Regions from separate parts of the Rummeliibacillus sp. SL167 genome, predicted to be linked through region 4. Evidence: riboswitches for the same ligand, from Rfam matches in the RefSeq annotation. Region 4 holds a riboswitch; each other region holds the start of a gene.

Region 1 (7,943 bases), on a different contig from region 4:
AAAATTGCAAAGAAGAGCCCGATTGCATTAAAAACAGCCATCGAGATGTTGCAATTTACAAAATCAGCATCTTTTTACGAAGGAATTACTGCTGAAGCGGAAGGATTTGGAAAAGTTTTTATTACGGAAGACGCAAAAGAGGGTATCCTAGCATTTATTGAAAAAAGAGAGCCTGTTTTTAAAGGTCAATAAAAGTATTGGGAGGTTAGGTATATGAACATTTATGTACTCGTTAAACGAACTTTTGACACTGAAGAGAAGATTGTATTAGATGGTGGCATCATTCAAGAAGACGGTGCAGAATTCATCATCAATCCTTATGATGAATACGCTATTGAGGAAGCTATCCAAATTCGCGATGCACAGGGTGGCGAAGTGACAGTTGTAACAATTGGCGGAGAAGATGTTGAAAAGCAACTTCGCACAGCATTAGCAATGGGTGCCGATAAAGCGGTGCTAATCAATGCAGAAGAAGATGTTGAAGATTTAGATCAGTTCTCCGTGGCATATATTTTAGCTGAATACTTAAAAGACAAAAAAGCAGACTTGATTTTAGGTGGAAATGTTGCGATAGATGGAGGATCTGGTCAAGTAGGCCCTCGGGTTGCGGAATTATTAGGGATCAATTATGTAACGACGATAACAAGTCTTGAAATTGATGGGAATACAGCCAAAATCGTGCGCGATGTGGAAGGGGACTCGGAAGTGATCGAAGCCACTCTCCCTCTATTGGTGACCGCACAGCAAGGATTAAATGAGCCACGCTATCCTTCTTTGCCTGGGATCATGAAAGCGAAGAAAAAACCGTTAGAAGAACTAGAATTAGATGATTTAGATATAGATGAAGATGATGTTGAAACAAAAACAGAAACAGTAGAGATCTTTTTACCAGCTCAAAAAGAAGCTGGTCGTGTATTGCAAGGAGAATTGCAAGACCAAGTGAAAGAGCTGGTTCAATTATTGCATTCAGAAGCAAAAGTTATTTAAGCTGATTCATATTGCTGAGGAGGAAATCGTATGACAAAAAAAGTTTTAGTTTTGGGTGAAGTACGTGAAGGAACTTTGAGAAATGTTTCGTTTGAGGCAATTGCAGCTGCAAAAACAATTGCTGATGGTGGTGAAGTGATCGGCGTCTTAATAGGTGATGCCGTTGAATCATTAAGTGCAGAACTTATTCAATATGGTGCCGATCGTATTGTGACTGTAGAGCATCCACATTTGAAACAGTATACTTCTGATGGTTTTAGTCAAGCATTTGTCGCTGTAACAGAAGCAGAAAATCCAGATGCCATTGTATTTGGTCATACAGCGCTAGGGAAAGATTTATCTCCGAAAATCGCAAGCAAATTGCAAAGCGGTTTGATCTCTGATGTCACAACGATTGAAGGTAATGGTGACGATGCTTTATTTGTCCGTCCAATATATTCTGGTAAAGCATTTGAGAAAGTCAAAGTAAAAGATGATGGCATCGTATTTATCACGGTTCGACCAAATAACATCACGCCGCTCGAAAAAGATGAAACCCGTTCAGGGGAAGTTTCAAGTCTATCAGTAGATATTACAAATTTACGAACGGTTATCAAAGAAGTGGTTCGTAAAGCTGCGGATGGCGTTGATTTATCGGAAGCGAAGGTCGTTGTATCTGGTGGGCGCGGTGTGAAAAGTGCTGAAGGCTTCGAACCATTACAAGAATTAGCAAAACTTTTAGGTGGTGCTGTAGGTGCTTCCCGTGGGGCCTGTGATGCAGATTATTGTGATTATTCATTGCAAATCGGTCAAACGGGTAAGGTGGTAACACCAGATTTATATATTGCATGTGGTATTTCAGGGGCCATTCAACATTTGGCAGGTATGTCTAACTCCAAAATTATCGTAGCGATCAATAAAGATCCAGAAGCGAATATTTTTAAAATAGCAGACTACGGAATTGTTGGTGATCTATTTGAAGTTGTCCCATTGCTGATCGAAGAATTTAAAAATGTAGTCGTTCAATCTTAATGAAAATGAGGGATTACTATAAAAATAGTGTGTTAGGAAATATCCCTAGCATACTATTTTTTGATGTGTGAGTTAGAACCAAAATCGATTGTTAGAAAAATTTATAGTTTGATTTTTTAGTAGGTAAATGAATCGTTTCAAGTGAGCAGAAAAGTCGCCTCATATTTTCTTTTATGCTACACTACCGATACATAGAGTTAAGGAGGAAATGAAAAAATGGCAATTGTACATTCAACAGATGCAACATTTTCAAATGATATTGCAAATGGATTAACATTAGTAGATTTTTGGGCAACTTGGTGTGGCCCATGTAAAATGATTGCTCCAATTTTAGAAGAATTAGATCAAGAATTAGCCGGTAAAGTGAACATTGTAAAAGTTGATGTTGATCAAAACCAAGAAACAGCTAGCCAATTCGGTATTATGTCAATCCCAACATTACTATTATTTAAAGATGGAGAACAAATTGACAAAACAGTTGGTTTCCAACCAAAAGAAGCATTAGCTGAATTCATCCAAAAACACGCTTAATCATTTAAGACTTACAAACGAAACCGGGTCCCTACAAAAGGTGCCCGGTTTTTTTAGAGGTGATTTGATGAATGAATTAATCAAACAAAAGCTAGCTATCTTGCCAGACCAACCGGGATGTTATCTCATGAAAGATCGACAAGGCACTATTATTTATGTCGGCAAAGCAAAAGTTTTAAAAAATCGGGTTCGTTCTTATTTTACAGGCACACATGATGGTAAAACGCAAAGACTCGTTAGTGAGATTGAAGATTTTGAATACATTGTCACTTCTTCAAATAAAGAAGCATTTTTGCTCGAACTCAATTTGATCAAGCTACACGATCCAAAATATAATGTTATGTTAAAGGATGATAAAACATATCCTTATATCAAAATCACAAATGAGAAATATCCAAGATTACTCACAGTTCGCAAAGTAAAAAGGGATAAAGGAAAATATTTTGGTCCTTATCCGAATGTCTATGCGGCAAATGAGACCAGGAAACTGCTTAATCGACTATACCCTTTAAGGAAATGTTATTCACTTCCGAATCGTGTTTGTCTATATTATCATCTAGGTCAATGTTTAGCTCCATGTGTCAAAGATATTGATAAACAGGTTTATGATGAGATGGTCCAAGAAATTACGAATTTCTTGAATGGCGGATATACGGCAGTCAAAGAGGAATTGCATCAGAAAATGTTGGATGCTTCAGAAAAACTAGATTTTGAACGTGCAAAGGAATATCGAGATCAAATAGCCCATATTGACGCTGTAATGGAAAAACAAAAGATCACCACAACTGATTTTATCAATCGGGATGTTTTTGGCTATGCGGTAGATAAAGGCTGGATGTGTGTACAAGTATTCTTTGTTAGACAAGGGAAACTAATTGAACGTGCAGTCTCTTTATTTCCTTCATATGGAGAACCAGAGGATGAATTTTTAACATATGTCGGGCAATTTTATGAAAAAGCTGAACATATAAAACCTAAGGAAATTCTTATCCCAAAAGAAATAGATGGTGATATGTTACAGCAAGTATTGAATATTAAAGTGTTAAAGCCACAAAGAGGTAGGAAAAAGGAATTACTCGATTTGGCATCAAAAAATGCTCAAATAGCTATTACTGAGAAATTCCAATTGCTTGAGAGACAAGAACAAAGAACAATAGGTGCTTGCGAACAATTGGGGGATGCGATGAATATTGCAACTCCTCTACGTATCGAAGCTTTTGACAATTCTCATATTTTTGGAGCGGATACAGTTTCGGCAATGGTTGTTTTTATTGATGGTAAACCGAGTAAAAAAGAATATCGTAAATTTAAAATTCAAAATGCCCATGCACATGATGATTATGGAGCGATGCGCGAAGTTATTCGTCGCCGCTATTCAAGAGTTTTAAAGGAAGGCCTCCCTCTTCCAGACTTACTCGTAACCGATGGAGGGAAGGGACAGATGGAAGTAGCAAGAGAAATTTTAGAGGATGAGCTTGGATTGGATATTCCAATTGCGGGATTAGCAAAAGACGATAAGCATCAAACTTCTCAACTGTTATATGGAAATCCGCCTGAAATCATTCCGCTAAAACGAACAAGTGAAGCTTTTTATTTGTTACAACGCGTTCAAGATGAAGTACACCGATTTGCGATCACATTCCATAGGCAGCTGCACGAAAAAAATGCGATTACATCCATTTTAGACGAAATTCCAGGAATCGGACCAAAAAGAAAGCAACAGCTATTAAAACACTTTGGTTCGATCAAGAAGATTAAAGAAGCAACGTTTGAAGAATTACAAGAAGCTGGTGTACCTAAAAAACTGGCTCAGGCAATCATTGACTTTTTTTTGAAAAAATAATTGCAAAAATAGCGATTTATATGGTATCGTAGTGTCACCAATTAAAAATCACTGATTTAGTGATGATAGAGGCGCGGGTTTCAAGAGTACCCGACTGGAGGATGAATAGATCCTTTGAAGGTCGATGAAAGGGGAGGCCGCCGAAGTTGCAAGATTGCTAATTCCATCTTGCTGCTGGTTCTACATTGAAGAAATGTAGAATTGTCAGAGTCAACATAGATTCTGGAGGGCTATCTCACATGAATGTTCTTTTGAACGTGCATGCTAAGAGCAGCTCTTCACACATGTGAAAGGGCTGCTCTTTTTTCATTAGAAATCATTGTGAAAGTCGCCCACATACAACTATGTAGGGGAGCGTTTTGATGAGTATTTTAGTGGTAAAATTTGGCGGGACTTCCGTCGCAACAACAGAAAGAATTATGCATGTTGCCAAACGCATTCAGCGTGAGAAACAAAACGGGCATGACATTGTCGTAGTTGTATCTGCAATGGGGAAAACGACAGATCAACTTGTAGATATGGCTCATGAAATTTCTGAATCACCTTCAAAAAGAGAAATGGATGTACTATTGACAACTGGAGAACAAGTAACGATATCATTGTTATCCATTGCTTTGCATAAATTAGGAATTGAGGCGCAGTCATTTACTGGTTGGCAAGCCGGTATTATGACAGAGCATGTGCCAAGCAATGCAAGAATCGAGAATATTGCACCAAAGGCTGTCAAAGATGCTTTGGAAAAGGGGAAGGTTGCTGTAGTCGCTGGTTTCCAAGGTATTGATGATGAAGGAAATATTACAACATTAGGCCGCGGAGGTTCAGATACGACTGCTGTTGCACTTGCAGTAGCACTAAATGCTGAACGCTGTGATATTTATACAGATGTTGATGGTGTTTATACAAGTGATCCTCGATATGTTAAAGGCGCCAGAAAGTTACTGGAAATGTCCTATGATGAAATGCTCGAACTAGCGAATCTGGGAGCAGGTGTTCTACATCCTCGCTCTGTAGAGGTAGCCAAGAATCATCATATTCCTATGTCTGTTCGTTCGAGTTATGAGGATGTTGAAGGTACTATCTTGAAGGAGGAAATTACAGTGGAAAAAGGCTTGGTTGTACGTGGTGTTGCATTTGAATCGGATATTATTCGTTTAACGGTATATTATAAGGAAGCATATAATAGTTCATTAGCTAATATTTTTACAACATTAGCCAAAAATCATGTCAATGTCGATATTATTGTCCAAACGATTATTGAAGGAACGGAACCATCTGTGTCGTTCTCAGTAAAAAAAGAAAATCTTCAAGATACATTACAAGTTTTATCTGAACACAAAGATACATTGGGCTATCATCATGTGGACTATGAAGGGGAACTGTCAAAAGTTTCAATCGTCGGATCTGGTATGGTGTCAAATCCAGGTGTTGCGGCATCGATGTTCGAACGCTTATATCGTGAAGGGATTCCTGTTAAAATGGTCAGCACTTCAGAAATCAAAGTATCTGTTGTTGTACCGCAGGAAGATATGTTAAAAGCAGCAAATGCTTTACATGACGAATTTGGTTTATCCGTCAAAGAAAAAATTCCACATTAATAAATGACTTTCACCTGATGGCTACTACAATTAATGAGTAAGCGTCAATATGTTCATAAAGGACTTTTCATATGAACGAACGTATGCGTGGAGTCCTTTATTACGTAAATAAAACTCCTACCAGTATTTTGATGACTACTGAAAAAACTGTGATAAAAATCATGGTTCTATAGTTTTTCAGTATTCTCCATTTTTTCTGGTAGGAGTTTTTGATGAATGAATCTATCGTGTATGAACAAGCAGAAAGTTTTCTTTTAAAATAACTAGTAAAGTATAGAATTAACCGCTTATAAAAGATGAATTGATCCAACTAACTAACCCAAGTGAAAGAAAATTTCCCTGGGTAAAGGTTCACTCTAGCCTTCTATCCTATCCTTCAAATCCCATTTGATGTGAAATTTAACTTGTGCTTGTTTTGGTTTCGTTTCTTCGTAGCACTCTGTTAGGAAGCCACAGTATTTTTGTTGGTTCTGCGCCAAAAATCCAGCCTCAAGTTGAAAACAGCGACTATCAAATTTTAATACTTCGGGATCTCCGGTTAAAGTACAAAAAGCTTCATCAGTTGAGACCTTATCAATCGTTAAATCTCCCCAACCAGCTTCTTTAAAGAATGAGATTGCTTCTTCTAAATCATAGAGCGGAAATTGACGAGCTAGTTCTTTTCCACACCAATATAGTATATCTTTTTCATTTTTCCCCAATATAGAAGAGAGTACATGATCACGAATTAGCTCATAACCAAATTGTGTTATTTCATTTTTTTGTTGAGTAGACATGAAAATCCTTCTTTCATATTTTGTCTAAATTATGTCAGTAAAAGAATTAATACACATTAGACATGAATGATTGCTTTTTTCGAGAATAATATGAACGAGAATAGCTCATAAAAAAGTTCATGTTGCCTTGACGCTATTGTGGTATGAGAGTACAATAAACTTGTCATAATATTGTACCATTATGAAACAAGCAGTCAATAGATGTCGAGTGATAATTACATGACAAAAAATTGACATCTTGCTTTCAAGTATTAAGGGGGGTAACAGTCTTGTCGAAAGATCGAGAGTTTTATTGGCGTCGTCTGCATTCTCTTCTTGGAATTATTCCAGTAGGGTTATTCGTGACGCAACACTTGTTAATCAACTTCCAAGCAACACACGGTGCAGAAGCATTTAACACAGCAAGTGGATTTATGGGGAATTTACCATTCTTATGGTTCCTTGAATGGTTTGTCATTTACATTCCTTTAATGTTCCATGCATTTTATGGAGTGTATATTGCCTTTACAGCAGCACCAAATAATCAACGTTTTGGTACTTTCCGTAACTGGATGTTCCTACTTCAACGTATTACAGGCGTTATTCTTGTAATATTCATTGCATGGCACATTTTCCAAACTCGAATTCAAAAAGCGCTTGGTACAGAAGTTGACTATGATATGATGGCTAATATTTTATCTAACCCAGTCATGGTTGCGTTCTATGCATTAGGTATTATTTCAGCTACGTTCCACTTGGCTAACGGTATTTGGTCATTTTTAGTAAGTTGGGGAATTACACAATCTCCAAAATCTCAAAAAATTGCAACTTACATCACATTGATTTTCTTTGTAGTGTTATCTGTAATCGGCGTGGGTGCTCTACTTGCATTTATTTAAGCAGTCATGTGTAAACTTGTAAGCGCTTGATTACTATTTGAACGAGGAGTGAGAAAAAAACATGGCTAAAAGCAAATTGATAGTCGTTGGTGGCGGTTTAGCTGGCTTGATGTCTACTATGAAAGCTGCCGAAATGGGCACAGAAGTTGAATTATTCTCATTAGTTCCGGTAAAACGCTCACACTCTGTATGTGCGCAAGGCGGGATTAATGGTGCCGTAAATACAAAAGGTGAAGGGGACTCTCCTTGGATCCACTTTGATGATACAATTTATGGTGGGGATTTCTTAGCAAACCAACCACCAGTTAAAGCAATGACTCAA
Region 2 (7,943 bases), on a different contig from region 4:
TAAAGAAGACCTTCAATTAGCCGTAAGTATCTTAGAGGGAGAGGGTGTAAAGGATTCGTTATTCCGCTGGGACTGCACCCAAACACAAAATTATACGAGCGGAATTTCCTTTGATAAGAAAAATTATCTTTCACTGCTTGTTCAACATGGAGAAAATGTCGGATATTTTCCAATTTTAAAAAGGAAAGAGTTTGCTTTCTAGAACAATGGAAGGTCATCAAAACATGGTTGTGTTAGCTCTGACAAGATACATTCCAATTGCCGAGCAAAGCTTTTCTGCCCTTTTGAATCAATGTACAATAGATGAGCGAAAATCAGTCTTTGCCTACAAACACCAAGAAGATCAATTGCGCTCTTTGCTAGCTATCACACAATTAAAATATTGTTTTAAAACAAATTTTGAAAAAAATATAACGATCATCAAAAATCGTTACGGCAAACCCAAAGCTGTCAACTGGGTTGGGGGTATTAGTATCTCTCATTCTAAAGAATGGATATTGACAGGAATAAGTACCCATGGAAATATTGGAGTAGACATTGAAGATCTGAATCCTTTCCCATTGATAAAGGGTTCAGAGATTATTTTTTTATCTGAAAATGAATGGAGTTCATTTCGATCCATACAAAATAGACATGCTGCTCTTGATTATTTGTTAACGATATGGACATTAAAGGAAGCTTATCTAAAGGAACTAGGAAGTGGATTCATTAAGACAAATCCCACCTCTCTGTCCTTTAACAATCGTTTTAAAAATAATGAGGAATGTTTTACTTATAACGGACTTACTGGCGTTAGTACTTTATATACGTATCGCATGGATAACAGAAATACCCGAGTTTCCGTTTCAATTTCTGGAAAAGTCGTCCCACGCATTCAATTTTATCAAATAAATCACCAATCATTTTTAGATGAATTATTATAGAGATTAAAAAGCTGTATTGATTTTTCATTACAGCTTTTTATACTTTACGAATTTGAATTGCTCCATCGGAATTGACACCTGTACGCAGGAATTGAGCATGCATTTTCTAGGACTTGAGCAAGCCCTATATAGATGGAACCAAAAATGCAAAATTTTTTAGAATCACACCAAATATTCATCCTATTTCTCCTACTCAACACGACTGATATGCAAAATTTCTATTCTATATCTGTTATCCTACTTCCCCATATATTTTTCAGTTCAAAAATTTTCTCTAAGAAATAATAAGGGATCGAAACGTTTTTCAAATGCACGAAATCCATGTTAAAGCTCACAAAGGAATTTCAGGGTAGATCCTACGATTCTATGATTAGCCATACAACCCTAGTTTTCACACGATATATCCTTCTTGAATGGAACAGGAGAAATGAACAAGATCCAAAAACAATCGGATTCCTCTTTTTCTTGATGTGCGAAGAGGTGAAAGATTTGGATATGCTTACGGCTTTACAGCAGTTACTAGAACTATTTGAAACCCTGCCAAAAGGCGCTGTTTCTTTAAGCACGGAAACTTTAAATGGTCAATTACTACAATGGTTTGAGTCCCTGCCAAGTTCCATCAAAGGTTCATTGAGTTTTTCTATGTCCGAAAGTTGAGTTATTAATAATTAAGTTTTAACATTGCATAACAGTTTATCAATGTACTAAAAAAGCCTGATTTTCATGAATTAGAAAATCAGGTTTTTTATTTTATTATATACTTTAAAACAACAGACTATGCTTTATTGAGAGCCTCAATTAAATGGTTTACTCCCATTACTATAGGTACTTTATTATAACTATTCAATATAGATTCGATTACTAGATACTATATTCGCATCAATAAAAGGAGAATCCGGTGTCAAATCTTTAAAAGGGGTAGGTAGAAATAGGCTAACTATAATGTTTTTATCCTTATTTAATTGTTTTTTACTCATTGTTGTTGGTACTGAAACTTCTTGACCTGATTTTAATTTATCATATATATATGGTGTTTTATTGCTAACATTTATCTGTCTCCAATTTAGTAGAGACACTATATAAAAATCAACTTCACGGTCCCATTGATTACCATAAACTAAGTTATATTTAAAACTAGATTTTTTTTGAATTAGTTTTCCTTTATATTTGTTGTTATATTCACCTAAAAAAACTCCAGAAATAGCTCCATTATTGGTAATTTCATTATTAGTTCTTATTAATTTGTTTTTGGTTGGAATCTCATTAATGTTCTTAAGAATATTTACTCTAACACTAAATACTTGTGAATATGCTAGTGATTGCTCCAAATTTGTAATTTTCTTATTAGGACTTCTTAATATTAAATAACTAATTGAATGGAAACCATCTGATAGCCCCTTTATCTCTACATTCATTGCTTTATATGCATCTTTTTTTGTTTTAAAGATATAAAAATTTTTCGATTTACCGTCTACTGAGAATGTCATTTGTTTAGCATGATCAAAAATTAGAAGAATAAATTCTTGTTCTTTTGATGTTTTATTACCTAATATTATCTTTTTTTTGAAGTTGCTTTCTTTATTATTTAATTTAAATGTTCTTTCTTTTACTATTTGATTATTATCAAAAAATCCTAGACTAAAACCTTCGCCAGAATTCGCTATAGGAAGTTCCTTATTTGAATATTCTGTATCCTCTCCTTCAGTTTGGCTTGATGCATTAGTTTGGCATCCTAAATTAAAAAACAAACTTGTAATTAGAAGACAAAATAACAGTACTCTTTTACTCAAATTACACCTCCAAAAAATACTAAGAAGCATAAAGGCTTTACCCAATATGCTTCTTTAAATTTTACGACCATTTATCTGTAGCTTCAGTATTTGGATACCAACTATTGTACCCTGCATGCTCGAACGTATGACTTGATGTATCCTTGTATTTACCAGGTGGGAGAAGAACGTTAGATTTTCTTGCAGTTGCTGCAGCATAACCTGAATCTTCATTAGTTTTCGATTTAGTAGCCATTACAGTACCGCCACTAGTTAATGTTGTTGAAACACCTATTTTGTCTATAGAATAATATTTACTTTTAGATTTACTGGTATATGAACCAGATGTACCTGTTCCATTTAAAGTAACTGTAACATTGGGGAATTCATATGATCGACTGATATCAGATTTTGCACTCCAATATGGTGCTTTAGCTGTTACTTTCCATTTTTCAACACTTACGGATATTGGATTACCGCTAGAATCATATGTTGTTGTTTCTACTACCGAGTCACCAAATCTATCATAATATGTTGAAGTTGTTTCTGCTGCCGATACATCTGTTAAAAAACTTGAACTTGCTAAAACACCTAAAGCTACCAATGATGCTGTCAATTTGCTTTTAAATTTCATGCGTTCTCATCTCCTATTTTTTAAATTATTTGGAACAAATATATTATATATATAAATTTCATTTATTTCAAATATATTTTAACAATTATTATAAAAGTTTACATTTCATTGCATTTAACTGAAGATTAAAAATACTCATAATCTTCAATTATTTAATTCTAACCATAAAAAATTCCTTTATAATGGATTTAGCAAGTGATCACCCGTCCAAATCCACTAAAAAAGGAACTTTGCATGGGACAGATTCATACAAAAACTCACTATTCGAAAAGAACTATGCCCTTAAAAATTATTGATTCCAGCACATTGCCACTTCATTTAACAAATCATAAATGGGCTCAATTTCGTAAAACCAAGACAGGCGTGAAACTCCATTTACGCCTTGTCTTTATGGAAAAAGGTGAATCTTATCCAGAAAAGGCTATACTTACTTCCGCGAAAGTTCATGATTGGAATGAGCTAGAAGTCATGGTAGACGATCGGGATTGCATGTATGTTTTGACCGTGGTTATTTAGATTACGAGCGATTTGATCGCATGACCGATGAGGCCTATTTCTTTCCAGGCTAAGGAAAAATGCCGTTATTCGACAAGTGTACGACTTTAAAATACCCGAGGATTCGGATGTGTTGTCTGACCAAATGGTATTGATGGGTACTACTTAAAATAGAGCTGAAAACTATTTTTGTTTAGTAAAAGTGCTAGATACCAAAGGAAATGTACTCATCTGGTCACCAATCGTTTTGATTTAGAGCCAGAAGAAATATCAGAAATGTACAAATCTCATTGGGCCATCGAATTATTTTTTAAATGGATAAAACAACATCTGAATATCAAAAAGTTCTATGGTCAAAGCGAAAATGCGATTGACAGCCAAGTATTTATGGCACTAATTGTTTTCTGCTTGAATGTGTTAGCTCAAATGGATACAAAGAGTGAACGGAAAATTCTACAAATCAGCCGTTATTTGAGGGCAGCATTATGGAAGCCAGCACATATTTGGCTTCGGAAAATTAAAGAAAAAGCTGTACCTTAAACAATAAAAATCGTCGTTGTTGCATAAGCATAATTGTAAATAATAGCCAAATTGATGGACCAATTTTGATAAAGCTTTAACTTTTTGGCCGTAAAACCCTGAAAATAAAAAGTTTGAATTTTCTAACATTTTTATGCAACACTAGTGCTTATAAAATTATAAATTACTTCGATATCTTCATCCATTCACGTTGTGTTTTACTAATCCCTTTCTTTTAAAAAAGCTTTCATCAGTGTTCCGTATTATTTATGGTTAGATCAGCATTCATTCTAATACAAATATCTAACTTTCTAAAATTTTCAATGAAGGTATTGCAAAAACTCTAAAGGAGTGCTAAGATATCTTTAATTTAAATATTTACTTATTTCAATATTTCTTTGAAGTAAGGATAGAGGAGCAAAGACCATCAGTATACAATTGGAGGATAATGGGATCCGTCGATGATTGTGGAAAGGGGAATTTGCCGAAGTGGAGAGAATCTCATTCTTCTCAAAGCTGGTTCTGTTGTTGAATAAATACAGAACTGTCATGTAGTAGAAAACTATATGGAGGGCTATCTACGCACAGAAATGATTTTGTTTCTACTGCAACAACGTAGCCTCGTTGTTGCTTTTTTGCGTTATCTTACTAATTGCCCTTCTCCCTCTATTATGTTGATAAAAAAAATCATGAAGGATGTGGAGAAGTAATGAATTTTGGACAAGTTTTAACCGCCATGGTGACGCCATTTGATCAAAACGGGGAAATTGACTTTCCCGCTACAGAAAATTTAATTCATCATTTAATCTCAAACGGTACGGATGGAATTGTAGTTGCTGGTACAACTGGAGAATCTCCTACCTTATCCGCAGAAGAAAAAGTAGAATTATTTAAATTTGTCGTAAAAGTAGTCAATGGAAAAGTACCAATCATTGCTGGAACGGGCTCAAATAATACAAAAGCTTCAATCGAATTAACAAAACAAGCTGAAGATGCTGGTGTTGACGCAATCATGCTTGTTGTTCCATATTACAACAAACCTTCTCAAGAAGGCTTATACCAACACTTTAAAACAATTGCTGCAGCAACTACACTTCCAATTGTTTTATACAATATCCCTGGAAGAAGTGTTATCAATATGGCTGTGGATACAGTCGTTCGTCTTTCACAAATCCCTAACATCGTTGCCATTAAAGAAGCAAGTGGGAATTTGGATGCGATGGCACAAATCATTGAACAGACACCAGAAGATTTCTCACTATATAGTGGTGATGATGGTTTAACTTTACCAATATTATCAATCGGTGGTGCAGGTGTTATTTCAGTAGCATCCCATATCATTGGAAATGAAATGCAAGCAATGGTGAACAATTTTAAAAATGGAAAATTGAAAGAAGCAGCACAGGAACACCGTAGACTTCTTCCTATTTTCAGAGGATTATTCGCAGCGCCAAATCCATCACCTGTTAAAGCAGCATTAAATTTAAAAGGAGTTTCTGTCGGCGGCGTCCGCTTACCGATTCTTCCTTTAAACACTGATGAATTGAGTGCATTACAAGAAGTATTGAAAGTAGTAGATCAAAAAGAAGAAGTTGTTTTATAAAATCTTAACGGAACGAACCTATCCATATTCATAAAAAATGACACATTCCCCATACATTCATTCCTGTATGGGGGATTTTCGTATGTCGCCTTTTCTCACACTAAAACATAGAATAATTTAGGCATCAATACATCAATATATTTACACATCTCAAATATTTATACTTTAAAATCATTGATGATATCTTCCAGACCCTTCGCCAAATGATTTAATGCAAGTGCCTCATTTGTGACATTATCCATAGATGCTAATTGTTCTTCAGTGACAGCTGAAATCTGTTGCATTGTTCCAGCGAATTGTCCTGAAATCGAAGAGATTTCCTTCATTCGGTCGACCATATTCTTTGTTTCTACACTTACATTATCTACGATAGACGAAACGTCATTGGTTTCGTTCGTGACGTTTTGAACGGCTTTTACAATGTTTTCAAAAGATTCTTCGGTTTGATTGACCATTATAATGCCTTCTTTTAATACTTTTAATCCTTGATTCATCGATAGCGCGACATCATCTGTTTCTTCTCTTATCTTATCGGTTATTTCTTTTATTTGCATAACTGCTTGTTCTGATTGATCAGAGAGTTTTCGAACCTCTTGTGCAACAACAGCAAAACCTTTTCCCTGTTCACCTGCACGTGCAGCTTCAATTGCCGCATTTAATGATAGAAGATTGGTTTGACTGGATATTTCACTTATTAAATTCAAAATTTGATCGATATCCTTTGATTTTAGCTGTAATGACTCCAGCATCTCAGCTGTATTTTCAACCGTTTTTTCGACTAAGGATATTTGCTCGACCGTATTATTCACTAACTGGTTTCCTGAATTTGCTATTTGTAATGCGCTATTTATTGAATTTTCGACGCTATGAATAGATTGACCAGTATGAGTCATTTTAGTTGAGATATGAGAAACTTTTCCTGAAGCTTGTGTCGCAGATTCAACTTGTACTTCTGTTCCACTCGCTACTTCTTCAATTGCTATGGAGACTTGTTCTATAGCCTGTCTAGATTCTGAAGAAGTGATTTTTAATCTATCAGAAGTTTGCGTTACCTGTTTTGCACTCGATTCTACATGAGTCATTAAAGATTGAAGTCGATCTGCCATCTGGTTAAACCCAGTGGATAATGCATAGATTTCCTTACTAGATTGACCTATCTTTATCCTTGCTTGCAAATCTCCTTGAGATATCTTATCCATTAATTTTTTTAAAGAAATAACTGGTTTGGTCACTTTACTGATCAACATAAATCCGATGATGCTTGCGATTAGCACCGTAAAAAGCGTAATACCTATCATTAAATTTCTATAGCTATATACAGGCTTTAAATACTCTTGGTCGTTTAATGCAATGACATATACAGATTGATCTAGTTCTACTTGAAAAGAAAGGGCATAAGTCACCCCGTTATCATGTATGATTCCATTTTTTTGTTGATAAAGTTTCTTGGCAAAGCTAGAAGAAAGTTTTGGTATCTCACTCTTAAATTGGTTAAAAGGCTCAGCCTTTCCTTCCTTTGTTATTTTAAATTGCATAGGCGTTAAGGACGCTGACTTAAAACTGCTTCTATTTTGAGTTAGTGCATAGGCTAATTTATGATCAAATTCTTCTGCAGTGGATGTCGATTTTAACATGGTGATTTTTTGATTGATCACTTCGGCTGAAGAAAGCATCTGTTGCTCAGTAGAATGAATGATAACATTCTTGTTTTTATCGTAACTTACAAATGCAATAATGCTAGAAGATAAAATAATAATTAAAATAATGGGAGCCATCAACATTATTCGAAAGCTAAATTTATGTATTTTTAACATAGATTCAATTCCCTCTTTTATTAGTCGACTTTATTTCTTTTTGTCATAGAACGTTCAAATAATTTCATTTAACATATTTAACCACACGAATATTAAGCTGGTATCATTTTATTATTAAACATAAAAAATAGATGTGCTGATTATCCAATTTAATCCATAGAAAGGGAAATTCGTTGATTGCAACAA
Region 3 (7,943 bases), on a different contig from region 4:
TGGGTTGTTGAATACTTCATCTGGCGCACCGTCCTCAACGATCACACCCTTATCCATAAATACAATTCGATCAGATACTTCTCTTGCAAATTCCATTTCATGCGTAACAACGATCATCGTTAAGCCTGATTGCGCTAATTCTTTCATTACTTTCAATACTTCCCCTACCATTTCAGGATCAAGGGCTGATGTGGGTTCATCGAATAATAGCGCATCCGGTTGCATAGACAAAGCTCTAGCAATAGCAACACGTTGTTTTTGCCCCCCTGATAATTGACCAGGTCTCGCATTTAAATAACGATCCATCCCCACTACTTTTAGGTATTTCATGGCTACATCTTTGGCTTCATCTTTTGAACGTTTTAAAACCTTTACTTGACCTAAGATACAATTGTTTAACACATCGCAGTTGTTAAATAAATTGAATTGTTGAAATACCATCCCTAGATGAGTTCGATACGTATTAAGATTTTGTTTATTACCTAGGATATTTTTGCCATTATAAACAATCTCACCGCCACTTGGCGTTTCAAGTAAGTTAATGCAGCGCAAAAGCGTTGACTTTCCTGATCCAGATGAACCAATGACACACACTACTTCACCTTTTTTCACGGAAAAGTTTATGTCTTTTAATACTTCATGTGTACCAAAGGATTTACTGAGATGTTGAATATCGATAATTGTTTCCATAGTTATTCTCTCCTTTGTACCTCTATTTTGTTTGTTCTGATCCACGAATCAGTGCAGCATCATCTAACATTTGATAGTTCGCGTCACCTGTGAGTCTACGTTCAAAGAATCGCAAAATTTGCGTAACAATAATGGTCATGACTAAATAAATAATACATGCTACGAAGAATGATTCGAAGTAACGGAAGTTATTCCCTGCAATCGATTTAGTTTGGAAGAATAATTCTGTTACACCGATTACATTTAATACAGATGTATCTTTGATATTCATCACATATTGGTTACCTGTCGCAGGTAAAATATTACGCAAAACCTGTGGTAAAACTACATGGACCATTGTTTGCCAATGATTCATACCAATAGCCCGTGCCGCTTCAAATTGACCTTGTTCAATACTCATTATTCCACCGCGTACGATTTCAGCCATATAAGCACCTGTGTTGATCGATACAATCAAAATAGCCGCAAAGGTACGGTTCATGTCAATGCCAAACAATAAATCAGAACCATAGTAAACAACCATTGCTTGCACGATCATAGGTGTTCCTCGAAAGAACTCAACATAAACAGTTAAAATCGCATTAATGGTTTGTAAAATCCATTTTTTAGCTCCACCATTACCCTTTGGAATTGTATTAATGACGCCAATAATCAAGCCGATTAATGCGCCAATAATAGTCCCGATTGTTGAAATAACCAGTGTCATCCAAGCGCCTCGTAAGAACATCGGCCAGTTATTTGTAATGATATTGATAAACCATTCTAAGCTCATTATTACTCCTCCTTAAAGCATAACAAGAACTACCAATTGCTATAAATCACACAATCGGTAGCTCTTTAAGTCTAAAAACTATTTAGCTGCTGGTTGATTTTTGATTGCATCATCCATAATTTGTTGACGGTCTTCTTCTGAAATACCTTTAAGAATTTTGTTGATTTTTTCTGTTAAATCGCTATCTTTTTGTAAGCCGACTGCGATTGCAGTATCTTCTTCTGAAGTTTTGAAGCCTTTATCATCCGCAAATTCAACCATTGCGAATTTATCGTTAGCTGCTGTAGCTGAAACTGCTTCAGGTTTTTCCGAAACGTAAGCATCGATTTTGCCTGACTCAAGTGCTACACGCATTGCTGGGAAGTTATCCATCGCTGTTTGTTTTTTAACGTCTTTAATTTGATCAATAACTGTGTAATGGAATGTATTTAACTGAGCAGTTACCTTTGCCCCCTTGAAATCGGCGATTGAAGTAGCACCATCAAACTTGCTACCTTTTTTTACAACCATTACTAGGTTTGATTTATAGTAAATATCTGAGAAATCAATGGTTTTTTTACGTTCTGCAGTTGGTGACATACCAGCAATAATGGCATCAATTTTACCTGAAGTCAATGCAGGTACAAGACCATCCCATTCTGTTTTAACGATCACTAATTTCTTGCCTAATCCATCAGCAATTTTTTGTGCGATTTGTACATCATAACCATTTGCATATTCTGCATTTCCTTTAATGGCGACACCACCATTTGAATCATCTGATTGTGTCCAGTTAAACGGTGGATATCCCGCTTCCATGCCTACTGCAAATGTACCTTTACTATCCCCACTATCCGATGATTCTGATTTTTTAGAATCATCCGAGCCACACCCTGCTAACACAAGGATGGTCATTAATAAAACACCTGACAATAATGCCCATGTCTTTTTCATATTTCCCTCTCCTTTGAAAAACAATCTCCTATGTGCCTTAGAAAAAAAGACTATAAAAAAGGAACCTGAGTTGAACTCAGGCTCCAGAATATATCTAGTCCTAAATCCTCCACTTTTATCCCATCATGAGATAGCTCAACTCAATAACTTCGACAACTTATTGAGACAGTCCTGCAATTATTCACTGCAGACCCAGCATGTAATATCGAGATTATTACAAACTTCGGCAACATTTCCTTCTCCCTAGTTTCCTCGCTTTCTCTAACTCCACTAAGAACTATTAAATATTGCACCTCTACCTCACCGCGATACTAGTGAGGTTGTATTTATCAATTAATAGTGACAGTCTACATGACTAGCACTTTTCTGTCAACCGCTCACTATTAAATTAGCATAAGATTAGTAGTATTCTAATAAATTCGAGCTATAAATTAGTGAAGGTTTATATCATTTTCCTTCTTTTAAAATATCTGATTCAATATACTGGATTTCACCAGTAGTTGCATCGATTTTTTCAATTTCACCATTTGCTGAGAAATCCATGACATAATTTAATCCATATACTGTAACTTCTTCATCCTCCTCATCATAATTGATCGTGCGAGCAAGTTTCATTTGCAAATGTTCTTTAAATATGGCATCTGCTTGTTCTAATGATAATACAGGATCCATCTTCATATTTAGTAGTTGTGTTTCATCTGGTAATATAATAGAACAATCACGAATAACACCAGTATAAATACCAACATTCACATAGATAGTATATTCCTCTATGCGAATCCCTTTGTAATGGCGTACGAATGTAAAGGTTGTAAATGGTTCGAAATTGTTATCCTCATCATCTTCATCCAAATCCTCTTCGTTTTCTTCTTCCATCATTTCAAGTTCCTCAAAGAATCGGCGCTCTTCCTCCGTTAAATCTTCTTCTGTTAAAACTTCAAAGTCATCGCCATCTTGAAGTTGTTCTTCCAGTAAATATTTTTCATGAATATTTCCTATTGCAGCTTCTAAGAACATTTTCGCCTTTGTTTCAAGAAGCTCTAAAGGTAATTCCTCTTCTAATTCCTTCCATTCAACATTTGACTCATAATTTTGTTGCAACGCGTCTATCTGTTCCATCTTAATCGTTGGTTCAGTTTCTTCCATATTCCTTTCATCCTCTGATGGATACCAATAGGTGCCTACACCGTTTTCTATTTTATGCATATCATTGGTAACGCCTAAGAGACTTTCTATAGATTCAGTTACATTGACTTGTTCAAACGCATGCGCATCGGCGACAAATTCATCCAAAAGCTCATCCGCTGTTACGACTTGCCCATCAACACGAACGGCTACATATTCACGTTTCGGATAATATGCAAGTTTCATCTCTCCGCTATTTTCGAAGATACCTAGTTCCACTAGAGGATATTGGCATAATATATTTTTTGCATCTTGTGCTGAAATTTGAATATCTGGATAAGATAATTGATAATACGATTGAAACAAGACAGCTGAGATAATAAATCCTTGCTTATTGATCTCAATAGTTGCACCTGAATTAGGCAAAAATAAATTTAATGCGCCATCCTTTGCTTCAAACACGATCATATAAGATTCGCCATTCCATTCTGTCATCTTTTTAAAATGCAGTTTTTCTTGGCAAAAATCTTGAATAAAATCTTCTGCACAACCGATCAATTCATCAGGCTCTAGCTCTTCATATTCTTCCAATGAAACATCATTGTTGTTTGTGATTTCTTCCATATCAACCATAAAAGATGTAAGTTTTTGATCATCAGATAACTCTATATGACCATATACTAATTTTCTATGTGCATCGATGATTACGCCAAAAGTTGGATCTTCCTCATCATGTTCAATCGAAATAACTGGTCGACCCATAATATATTCTCGTAATACAAATTCCAAATTTCCCATTATTTGCTTCCTCTCATTAATCTCTTTAAAAGCGAAGTTATTGTTTTTTATGTCCATCAATATAGAAAATCATTGAATCAGGCGTGTTGATTATCCAATTTTATCCATAAAGATAGGGAGAATTCGTTGATTTCCGCTACGGCTTGCTCGCTTTCCTGCGGGCGAATGCTGGGGGCAACAGGATGTTGGTCACGGAGTCGTTGCCACAGGACGTGGCGCCCTTAGACTCCGTTCCTTAATCTCTACGCTGCGGGGTCTCATCTATTCGCTTTTCCCGCGGGAGTCGAGCAAGCCGCAGCGAAGATCTACATAAATGAAACGAAAAATACATGTTTTTTTAAGAATTATATCAAAAATATTTCCTAATTTCTGCCTAATCAACACGCCTGTCATTGAATATCTTTTTAAACAATCCTTAAATCCTGATTTTAACATAAATATATGTATTCGTCTTACGTTGCCCTTGTAAAAATATCTACTTATAATAAGATAAAGTGAAACTCCATCAGTGGGGGTTTTCTTCATCCCCCATTGAAATAGAGGAACTCAGGTTAAGAACGCCACGTCCTGTGGCAACACCTGAGTGACCAACATCCTGCCCGTCCGAAGCAATCGGACTTTAACGGGCAGTCTCCCATCTATCTTTCTCGTTTCTCTCAAAATCTTGAGATGGGGGTATTACTGCCCGTTAAAGCGGGATAAAATTGTGGTGACATCTTCTGTTGAATCAAAATAAACCAATAGAATGGGTCTGGTTGATTGATTTTCCACTTCAAAAACTTCTTTATTTATAAATCAAGGAAAAATTTTTGACATCATAGCGAAAATAATGTAAATTACCAAAGGACGAACATTTTAAAGCTATTAAAAAATAATATTCGTTTTTAGGAGAGTGTGGACATGGATAATGTATTTGATTACGAAGATATTCAATTAATTCCCGCAAAATGTATTGTAAATAGTCGCTCTGAATGTGATACAAGCGTTATGCTTGGAGGTCACAAATTTAGACTTCCAGTTGTCCCTGCAAATATGCAAACAATTATAGATGAATCTCTTGCCATTAAATTAGCTGAAAATGGTTATTTCTATATTATGCACCGCTTCCATCCAGAAACACGTGCAGACTTCGTGAAAGATATGATCTCACGTGGATTAATCGCTTCAATTAGTGTTGGCGTAAAACCTGAAGAGTATACTTTTATAGAAGATTTGGCAAAAGCCAATCTAACACCAGATTATATAACAATTGATATTGCTCACGGTCATTCAAATGCTGTCATCAATATGATTCATCATATCAAAAGACTACTTCCTACATCTTTTGTGATCGCTGGCAATGTTGGTACACCTGAAGCTGTACGTGAACTCGAAAATGCAGGTGCTGATGCGACAAAAGTTGGTATTGGACCTGGTAAAGTATGTATCACTAAGATTAAAACAGGCTTTGGTACTGGTGGTTGGCAATTAGCTGCCCTTCGCTGGTGTTCAAAAGCTGCAACGAAACCTATTATTGCAGATGGTGGGATTCGTACAAATGGTGACATTGCGAAATCCGTTCGTTTTGGTGCAACAATGGTTATGATCGGATCACTATTAGCTGGTCATGAAGAATCCCCAGGTAAAACAATAGAGATAAACGGTAAGCTTTATAAAGAGTATTTTGGTTCTGCGTCTGAATTCCAAAAGGGTGAACGAAAAAATGTCGAAGGTAAAAAAATGCACGTTGAACATCGCGGTCATTTAAGAGATACACTAATCGAAATGGAACAGGACTTACAATCTTCTATTTCTTATGCAGGTGGTTCAAAACTTGAAGCAATTCGTAATGTCGACTATGTCATTGTGAAAAACTCTATTTTTAACGGTGACAAAGTATACTAATCGAGGGTTTTTGATAAAGTGAAACTTCACCAAGAAAGGGTTTTCTTCACTCCTACCAGATATTAGTTGAAGCATGGGTTTTACAGGTAGTTGATCTATACTTACCTCCGCTTGTTACTTGCGTCTTAATATTGGAGACCACACTGCCCGTTAACGCGGGATAAAAATGCATCCTGATTATTGGAAAGTAACTATTTCTAATCATTCAGGATGCTTTTTTGTTGGATTTCAATTATATGCCATCAGGCGTATTGATTATACTTGCAGTAACGGATGAACCTTGACACAATCGTTCAATGATGTCTTTGATTCAAAATAGTATCTAAACATCTGCTAGCGGAAATAAACTTTCATAAGCGATTTCCCCTAAACCTGCACATGAAAAGTTTTTATACAGAAAATACTTAAATTGTTACTCAAAATATGTATTTTTATGAATAAAGACTCAATACGTTTCTTTCAAATCGTGGTAAAATTGACCTGAAAAATTAAAAATATGATATTATTTATGCTATTTGTCTGATAATTATAAATAGACTATAGACATAGATCAAAATCATATGAAATATAAATCTACATAGAGAGGTCATCTTTAAATGAAACTATTTTCTAATTGGAAGTTACGAAGTAAATTAATATGTGCGTTTTTAGTCATTCTAATCATTCCTTCCACCGTTTTAAGTGTTATCTCTTACAGTAGTACTAAAAATCAAATCGAAGAAGATCAGATCAATAGCGCTAAAGTGAACATCAATCTATTAAACACGCAAATTACAAACACTATTCAAGCCAAAACACATGATGTAGAATACTTTTCCAAAAAGATTACATCATCAACTTTAGATATCTCCAAAGACTCAGACTTACGTAAAATTTTAGATCAATATGTTCATGAACATCCAGAGGCTGCAATGGCATACATCGGTACAGTAAAGGGACAAATGATTCGAATGCCATACTTCAAATATCCAAAAGACTATGACCCTCGAAAACGCCCATGGTATCAAGAAGCTATGCAAAATAACGGAAAGGTCATTATTACAGAACCATATACATCCTCAACTTCCGGTAACTTAGTCATAACGATTTCAAAAAAATTACAAGATGGCTCCGGTGTTGTCGGTATCGATATTAATATTGATACTCTTCGAGAGATTGCAAATAAAGTGAAAATTGGTCAAAAAGGTTTTATCACTTTAGTCGATAACCATAAAACCATTATTTCGCATCCTCATAAGGAAAGCGGCACAATTGCTTCAGAGAAATATATGAAAACGGTTATGGCTAACGAAACGGGACAAACAGACAATCATAAACATCACATTATATATACAACCAATCAGTTAACAGGATGGAAAGTGATTGCTACAACATATGATTCCGAAGCTACAAAAGCCGTGATGTCAACACTATATACATTTTTGGCTGTACAGATTCTATTTTTAATTGTAGGGAGTATGTTAATCCTTATGATTGTTCGTTCGATTGTGAACCCTATCAAGAAGTTGGAAACAGACGCTCATAAGATGAGTGAAGGGAATTTGACGGAGAGCATCGCCATTCATTCTAATGACGAAATTGGCGAACTTGCGAAATCATTTAATACTATGAAGGATAATCTCTCCTCTCTTATCCATAAAGTCAATACGAGTTCAACACTTGTTCGTTCTTCTGCTGAAGAGCTTGCGGCAAGCACCGATCAAAATATGGTAGCGGCACGGCAAATTGCTTCTGCCATGCA
Region 4 (7,943 bases):
AATGCTGCAAAAGGCATGATGAAAACAGAAGTCTTTGTTGCTAAAAATGAAGTACCTCGCCCTAAAAACATATAGAGCACTACTACAAAGCCTGCGCCAGCATTGATCCCTAAAATACCAGGGTCGGCTAATGGATTTCGTGAAACTCCTTGTAAAATAGCTCCTGCAACAGCCATTCCGGCACCGATTAAGATAGCCAATATAATTCGTGGTAGTCGAAATTGGAAAATAGTCATATGATCTTCTTCCGTTCCATGCCCGAATAATGTTGATAGAACATTTTGCAAAGGGATATGGATAAAACCGGCATTCATACTCACAAAAAAGGAAATGATAATAGCTAGAAATGTTATTCCGCAGACTAAAGCAAATTTCGTGTTTCGCATTAAAAGTCCCTCCCATCTTTACGAGCAAGATATAAGAAAAAGGGAACGCCTATTAATGCTGTGATTGCTCCGACCGGTGTTTCGAAAGGTGCATTTATCATACGACCAGCCATATCTGCCCATATCAATAACACACTTCCGAATACGGCTGAAAAGGGTATGACAATACGATAATCTTGTCCAACCATAAAGCGAACAATATGCGGAACAACAAGACCGACGAATCCTACCATTCCGGCAATTGAGACCGAAGCTCCTGTTAACAATAAAACAGCAATGGTGCCACCTAACCTCACTAAATGGGTTCGTTGCCCAAGTCCTGTGGCTATTTCATCCCCTAAACTTAATACTGTCATTGATCTTGCAAGTAAAAGTGCCAGTACTAATCCAGTGACGATAAATGGCACAACAAAGTGGATATGTTGTGGTTGTACGCTTGATATGCTTCCCGCATACCAATAACTCAAGTCTTTTGAGATATCGTATTTTAAACTAATAAAAGTTGATAGCGAACTAAGTAGAGCCGAAATAGCAGAACCAGCTAATGCTAATTTAACAGGTGAGTTTCCACCCTTTGCAAAAGCGATCAATCCAAATACAAGACCAGCGCCTATACCAGCTCCAGCAAATGAACAAAACATTAATTTTGAAAAACTGATGGCAGGTACGATGGCTAAAGCGATGGCAATGAAAAATGTGCTTCCTGCGGTAACACCGAGAATGGATGGTGAAGCAAGAGGGTTTCTTGTCATACTTTGCATAATTGCACCAGATACGGCCAAAGCAGAACCTACGAGGATTGCTGCAATTGCTCGAGGTAGACGTAATTCACGTACCACTACATGTGCTGCATTAGATTCATCATAATGGAACAAAGAAGTCCAAATATCTTTGTAACTTAAATTTGATGCTCCTAGATGAATAGATACTATTACACTTATTAACAATAAACCAATGGCTACGATCATCCATGTGATGCTTGAGGCTTTGTTTATTGCTTTTTTTTCTTTCTTCATGTGACATCTTCTTTCTCAGTACAGTTTATCCTGCATTAACAAGCAGTATGTTCCTCCTACAAGAATCGATCAAAATAACAAAGGAGGCAACTTTGCTTGTATAAGCTCTACTGGTTTAATGAATGCCCAGTAGGGATGAAGGAAATCTCCACTAGGTAAAGTTATACTTTATAAATCTTATATAGATCATTGGAATTTGACAATGTCTAATAATTATATTTTAATTGATATCGATAATCGTTTTCAATTTAAAATAAAAATTTTTTCAGGGGGCTTTTAATAATGTACAATGTTATAAGCAAGAAAAAGGCAATACAACTTTTAGGGGTAGGTGTCTTAGCATTTTCACTTGCGGCTTGTAACGAAGAAAATAGCAGTGAAAAAACAAGTGATCAAAAAACAGAACAATCTTCTCAAGCTAAATCTACGACACGAGTTGTCACAGATGCAATGGGACATAAAGTGAAAATCCCAGCAAATCCGAAACGAGTGATTGCATCGTATTTAGAAGATAACTTGGTTGCCTTAGGAATAACACCAGTTGCTCAATGGAGTGTAGGTGATGGGGCAAGCATTCAAGATTACTTACAAGACAAACTAGGGAAAGTACCAACGATTTCTTATGATTTACCATTTGAATCTGTTCAAAAACTTAAACCTGATTTAATCATTATGGATTCAGCGCAAATGGTAGAGGGCAACAAATACGAACAATATAGCAAAATCGCTCCTACATATGTCATTGGTAAAGAACAAAACAATGATTGGCGTGATGAATTATTGCGTGTCGGAGATGTATTCGATAAAAAAGATCAAGCACAAGAAATTTTAGATAAATACGATGAAAAAGTAACAAAAGCTAAAACAGAAATCAATGATGCAATAGGCACGCCATCTGTAGCGGCAGTATGGTTATTTGGCGGTAAATTTTATATGGTCAATGAAAAATTATCAACAGGCGCAGTTCTATATCAAGACCTTGGATTAAAAGTTCCTGCTGTAGTCAAAGAAATTTCAGCAAAATCAACAAGTAACTGGAATGAGATTTCATTAGAAAAACTTGTAGAATTAGATGCTGATCACATTTTCTTAGTCAATGGTGATGCGCAAAAAGCCAAAAGCACATTGAGCAATAAATTATGGCAAAGCATTCCTGCTGTAAAGGCTGGCAATGTCCACGAATTCTCTTCTAAAGAAAGCTGGCTTTACACAGGCCCTATTGCCAATGAACAAATCGTAGATAATGTAGTAAAAAGTTTAGTTAAATAATAAGCATAGCTAAACAAAGTTAAAGGTAAAAACATACTATCCAAAAGGCACGGATGCTGATCCATCAGCATCCGTGCCTTTTTCAATTATAGGACAAAAATTTTTCTTTTGAACCAGCCTAGTTTTCTATTTTTCAGATGTTACATAACGATCTTTTGCAGATATCCATGCGAAAAAGAACAAACCAATTACTACAACAATGTAGAGTACATTGGCTGATTGCCAACTTTCAAATAAATCATGAATATAGCCATAAAGTACAGGTCCTGTTGCTGCTAATAGATAGCCGATAGATTGGGCTGTACCAGAAATCTCTGCGGCTTCGAATGCATTGCGAGCGCGTAAAGAGAAAAACATCATGGCTAGTCCAAATGATGCGCCACCTGCGAGACCAATGAAAATCATCCAAAGAACAGTAAGTGAAGTTAGGTTCAACAAAATCCCTGAAAAACCAATGATATACAAGATACTAAACATCACCACTAATGAGCGTTGATCTGATTTTCTCGCCGCTAATATAGGGATAAGAAATGTCATAGGCAATTGTGAAAATTGCATGATAGAGAACATCCATCCTGTTTGATGGGCACTTATCCCTTGAGATTTTAACATGGCTGGAATCCAAGCTGCAGTTGTGTAGAAGAGTAAGGATTGTAAGCCCATTGATAGCGTAATAGCCCATGTCAAAGGATATTTCCAAATCGGTTTGCTAGGTCTCATATGCTTATGATCTTCTTTTACATTTATTTGTTGGCGTAATTGTGGTAACCACACGAAAAAAGCAATAATCGTAAGTATAAACCAAAAGCCAAGCGCACCTTTCCAACCGACAATTGTACTGGCGATTGGATAGCTAACACCTGCGGCAATACTCGCTGAAATATTCATCGCTACTGTGAAGATGGAAGTTAGCAATCCAACTTGTAAAGGGAATTTTAGCTTAATAAGTGCTGGCAGCAGAACATTACCAAATGCAATGGCAATACCGATGAGTGCTGTCCCTGATAATAAGAAAATAATGTTCCCCATTGAGCGTATAACTATACCGAAGGCCAAAATAATCATGGCAAATAGCAAGGTTTTCTCAAACCCAAAGCGTCTTGCAAGTTTTGGCGCAAATGGTGAAACCAGTGCAAATGCTAGTAGTGGAATAGTTGTGATAAAACCTGCTAGTACATTGGAAATATCTAGGCCTTGTTTTATATAGGTAATAATTGGACCTACTGATGTTAGAGGGGAACGTAAAGTAGATGATATGAAAATAATACCAAGTACAAGTATCCAAGTATTCCGATTCCAATGTAATTTTTTACTTTGTCTAGGTGTCAGTTGTGTCAATATTGTACGGCCTCCCTGAAAAGAAACTTCTTTATAACCGTATCATTAATAAATAGTAGATTTCAATATTCCAGCATCAATAATTGTTTACTATAAGTCTAAAATGTATTAGAGTAACAGTTATTTTACGTCTTGTTATTAAAAATACTCTGTATTATAATAAGAGCCGTATTAAAATTATATATTACATGCCTCATCCAGTAGGTGAGGTAGAGGTTGCCATGTCCATGAGTATAATCGACGAGATGAAAAAGCATTATAGACTCGATTAAAAAGGGGATATTGCCGAAGTGTCGACAAGCTTTTTATTGTTTATGCTGGGGCTGTTACCGAAAGGTGCAGAACTGTCACATCTGAAATGATGTGTTGAGCTATCTTTATCAAGATTGGTAGGAGTTTTAGTGACCATCTCAAGTTACTTGGATGGTATTTTTTTTAGGATCTATACTAAATGTTGGGTATCGAAACAAGGATATCTCAAATATTTGATATAGAACCATTTTTAATTAACTTTACTCTACCTTTTCTCGTGATAAATCGGAAAGAGGAGAATTATGAGTACAAAAAAGACAAGCTCTAGTGAACAACAGAGCTTAAATAGAGGGTTAAAAAGTCGTCATATTACCATGATTTCTCTTGGTGGAACAATTGGAACCGGTTTGCTATTGGCAAGTGGGAATTCAATTGCTGTTGCTGGACCAGGCGGTGCAATACTTGCATATGGTCTAATCGGTATTATGGTATTTTTCTTGATGACTAGTCTTGGGGAAATGGCTGCGTATATGCCCGTTTCAGGATCGTTTAGTACGTATGCTTCAAAATTTATCGACTCGTCATTAGGATTTGCGCTAGGCTGGAACTATTGGTATAACTGGGCGATTACGATTGCAGCCGAAGTGTCTGCTATATCAATCGTTATGAAATATTGGTTTCCTAATATGCCTTCATTTATTTGGAGTGCGGCATTTCTGTTTGTTATCTTTGTGTTGAATTATCTGTCGGTTAATAGCTATGGGGAAAGTGAATATTGGTTTGCGGTTATTAAAGTTGCAACGGTTATTATTTTCTTGATAGTGAGTTTTTTAATGATCTTCGGTATTCTTGGGGGAAAAGCGCCGATCGGATTCACGAACTTCTTTAAAGGGGATGCACCATTTCACGGTGGATTTTTTGCGACATTCGGCATTTTTTTAGCTGCTGGATTCTCATTCCAAGGTACTGAATTATTAGGTATTACAGCAGGAGAAACCAAAAATCCAGGTGAAACTATTCCAAAAGCTGTGAAGCAGATTTTTTGGCGTATCTTGTTATTTTATATTCTAGCTATTTTGGCAATTGGATTATTGATTCCGTATACGGATCAACGACTAGCTAATAGTGATGATGTAACTGTCAGTCCATTTACATTAGTATTCGAAAACGCAGGGATCGCTTTTGCAGCTTCCATTATGAATGCAGTTATTTTAACGGCTATTCTTTCTGCCGGCAACTCTGGCTTATATGCATCATCTCGTACACTGTGGGAGTTGGCGATGGAAGGAAAGGCTCCTAAAATCTTTAAACGATTAAATGGACGCGGTGTACCAATCGCAGCACTTATTGTGACTATACTAGTTGCTTGCTTATCATTTTTAGCATCTTTGTTCGGTACAGGTACTGTATATACTTGGCTGTTAAATGCATCTGGCATGTGCGGATTTATCGCATGGTTGGGAATTGCAGCAAGTCATTATCGATTCCGTAAAGCATTTGTAGCACAGGGCCATGATTTATCTGAATTACCGTATCGCTCAAAATTCTTCCCATTTGGTCCGATTTTTGCATTTGTAGTTTGTGCGTTTGTTATACTTGGTCAAAATTACACAGCATTTACAGGGGATCACTTTGATTGGAACGGTATTTTCGTATCCTATATTGGTTTACCGATCTTCCTGATTATTTGGTTTGGTTATAAATGGAAACATAAAACAAAGATAGTCCGTCTAGAGGATGCGGATTTGACGGCTAAACGCCATATGAAAGAATAATAAAAAAACACGCGTGTTGATTTGACAAAAATTAGGTCGTCTGTGGCGTAATTTTTGAGAAAACCTGCATTTTTCGGACCATTTATATAGATCTTCGCTGCGGCTTGCTCTTTCCTTTTGTGTAGCACATATTTGATAAAAAAACAATCCAATGTCCTGCGGAAAGAGCGAATAAAGTCTTTGAGAGAGCAAATAAATTATCTCAAAGGGCGAATAAATACTTTATGGATAAAATTGGATAATCAACATGCCTGATAAAAAAATAGTCTATAGAATCGGTTTCACAATGCTTTTGAGCTAAAAAATACGAATGATTTTCTTTTCGAATCAATTTCATAAATCATTTTCTTCTCAAAAAATACGAACATTTAAGAATAACTAATTTTGATAGTTGTGGAGCGAAAGACGGCGACTTATTGTATGATAATGATGCGAAGTAAGCGAGAAGGAGGAACATATAAGAGAATTGGTGTGATTATCCTCTAAAATGTTCGGAGATTAGCTGAAATTTCGTTTCAATATCTGTAAATATTCGGGTTTTACAATTATCAGAATTATTCTATATTTTAATGTTTTATTGAATTTTATAAATAGCATGCTATAATTGGGACATTCTCAATTTAAAACTAAATATCATTTACTCATATAATAGCAAGAATATGGCTTGCAAGTTTCTACCAGATCACCGTAAATGATCTGACTATGAGAAGCAATGCAATGTTTATAAATTGTTCTTTTCGACTGTATAGCTCGAAGGACTTGCTCCACTCATAGATGATTGGATGTACGAGTTCTTCGGGCTTTTTATCTATCTAAAAACTGAAGTGGCTCGTGTCAAGAAAGATAGGGGAAGGATGCAAAATTGCGGGGTATTTCCTATCAGGTTCGCAGCATGTGAATTCTTGAAATCCGGTCATTGAAAGCAAGGTAGATTTAAAAACGTGAAAATAAGAAGGGAGATCCCAAGGTTGAAAGCACTTCAGGAAAAAATCGTAAGGGAAGGTAAAGTCTTATCAGGAGATGTATTAAAAGTAGATTCATTTTTGAATCATCAAATTGATCCACAACTCATGCAAGCAATAGGTCAAGAGTTTGCTGATCGATATAAAGATGCAGGTTTGACAAAAATCCTTACGATCGAATCATCAGGTATTGCACCAGCAGTAATGGCTGGACTTATTTTAGGAATCCCCGTTGTCTTTGCTCGTAAACGTAAATCTATAACATTAACAGATAATTTCTATTCTGCAAATGTTTATTCGTTCACTAAAAAGGTTACCAATACAATTTCTGTATCAAAAGATTATATAACGCAAGGTGATATTGTATTAGTAATCGATGATTTTTTAGCAAATGGGGAAGCAGCAAAGGGATTAATCGACATTGTTAAACAAGCAGGTGCTACTACAAGTGGAATCGGTATTGTGATAGAAAAAGGCTTCCAACCAGGAGGTCAATTACTACGTGAACAGGGTTATCGCGTTGATTCGTTAGCGATTATTTCATCATTAGAAAATGGAAAAGTACAATTTGCTTAGGAGGCAACTAATCAGATGAACAAGGCAAAACTTGCAACACTTGGAATCCAACATTTATTAGCAATGTATGCGGGAGCCATTTTAGTACCATTAATCATTGGTGGTGCATTAAAATTTGATTCAACTCAGTTAACGTATTTAGTATCTATTGATATTATGATGTGTGGTATCGCGACATTATTACAAGTTATGCGTGGTAAAGTAATTGGTATTGGATTACCGTTAGTTCTTGGATGTACATTTACAGCTGTAACACCAATCATTGGCATTGGCTCAAAATACGGTATTGGCTCTATTTATGGTGCAATTATTGCGTCCGGTTTAATCGTTGTCCTTATTTCAGGTATCTTTGGAAAACTCGTAAAATTC

What was found. A riboswitch is a leader RNA that binds a small molecule or an ion and turns the genes downstream of it on or off. The one in region 4 is predicted to bind lysine.
Region 1: another riboswitch for lysine. It lies ahead of FEZ13_RS01085 (aspartate kinase); the one in region 4 lies ahead of FEZ13_RS18485 (amino acid permease).
Region 2: another riboswitch for lysine. It lies ahead of dapA (4-hydroxy-tetrahydrodipicolinate synthase); the one in region 4 lies ahead of FEZ13_RS18485 (amino acid permease).
Region 3: another riboswitch for lysine. It lies ahead of FEZ13_RS17520 (transporter substrate-binding domain-containing protein); the one in region 4 lies ahead of FEZ13_RS18485 (amino acid permease).

What each region holds. Positions count from the first base shown of each region.
Region 1 is NZ_VCBM01000001.1:267,190-275,132, forward strand. Features, by position in the region: gene FEZ13_RS01060 (enoyl-CoA hydratase) at 1-192, shown strand, start outside; gene FEZ13_RS01065 (electron transfer flavoprotein subunit beta/FixA family protein) at 214-987, shown strand; gene FEZ13_RS01070 (electron transfer flavoprotein subunit alpha/FixB family protein) at 1,018-1,998, shown strand; gene trxA (thioredoxin) at 2,215-2,529, shown strand; gene uvrC (excinuclease ABC subunit UvrC) at 2,597-4,372, shown strand; lysine riboswitch at 4,431-4,613, shown strand; gene FEZ13_RS01085 (aspartate kinase) at 4,735-5,967, shown strand; gene FEZ13_RS01090 (DUF2507 domain-containing protein) at 6,324-6,743, opposite strand; gene FEZ13_RS01095 (succinate dehydrogenase cytochrome b558 subunit) at 7,013-7,621, shown strand; gene sdhA (succinate dehydrogenase flavoprotein subunit) at 7,683-7,943, shown strand, end outside.
Region 2 is NZ_VCBM01000002.1:317,113-325,055, reverse strand. Features, by position in the region: gene FEZ13_RS12935 (non-ribosomal peptide synthetase) at 1-202, shown strand, start outside; gene FEZ13_RS12930 (4'-phosphopantetheinyl transferase family protein) at 207-923, shown strand; gene FEZ13_RS19610 (hypothetical protein) at 1,413-1,580, shown strand; gene FEZ13_RS12925 (hypothetical protein) at 1,763-2,713, opposite strand; gene FEZ13_RS12920 (hypothetical protein) at 2,775-3,326, opposite strand; partial or broken gene FEZ13_RS12915 (IS4 family transposase) at 3,561-4,361, shown strand; lysine riboswitch at 4,743-4,925, shown strand; gene dapA (4-hydroxy-tetrahydrodipicolinate synthase) at 5,050-5,943, shown strand; gene FEZ13_RS12905 (methyl-accepting chemotaxis protein) at 6,102-7,757, opposite strand.
Region 3 is NZ_VCBM01000005.1:102,426-110,368, forward strand. Features, by position in the region: gene FEZ13_RS17510 (amino acid ABC transporter ATP-binding protein) at 1-690, opposite strand, end outside; gene FEZ13_RS17515 (amino acid ABC transporter permease) at 713-1,462, opposite strand; gene FEZ13_RS17520 (transporter substrate-binding domain-containing protein) at 1,541-2,395, opposite strand; lysine riboswitch at 2,519-2,701, opposite strand; gene FEZ13_RS17525 (PepSY domain-containing protein) at 2,843-4,318, opposite strand; gene guaC (GMP reductase) at 5,219-6,202, shown strand; gene FEZ13_RS17535 (methyl-accepting chemotaxis protein) at 6,799-7,943, shown strand, end outside.
Region 4 is NZ_VCBM01000006.1:94,358-102,300, forward strand. Features, by position in the region: gene FEZ13_RS18465 (FecCD family ABC transporter permease) at 1-386, opposite strand, end outside; gene FEZ13_RS18470 (FecCD family ABC transporter permease) at 386-1,402, opposite strand; gene FEZ13_RS18475 (iron-hydroxamate ABC transporter substrate-binding protein) at 1,685-2,671, shown strand; gene FEZ13_RS18480 (CynX/NimT family MFS transporter) at 2,798-4,009, opposite strand; lysine riboswitch at 4,212-4,391, shown strand; gene FEZ13_RS18485 (amino acid permease) at 4,564-6,036, shown strand; purine riboswitch at 6,658-6,759, shown strand; gene FEZ13_RS18490 (xanthine phosphoribosyltransferase) at 7,005-7,574, shown strand; gene FEZ13_RS18495 (nucleobase:cation symporter-2 family protein) at 7,590-7,943, shown strand, end outside.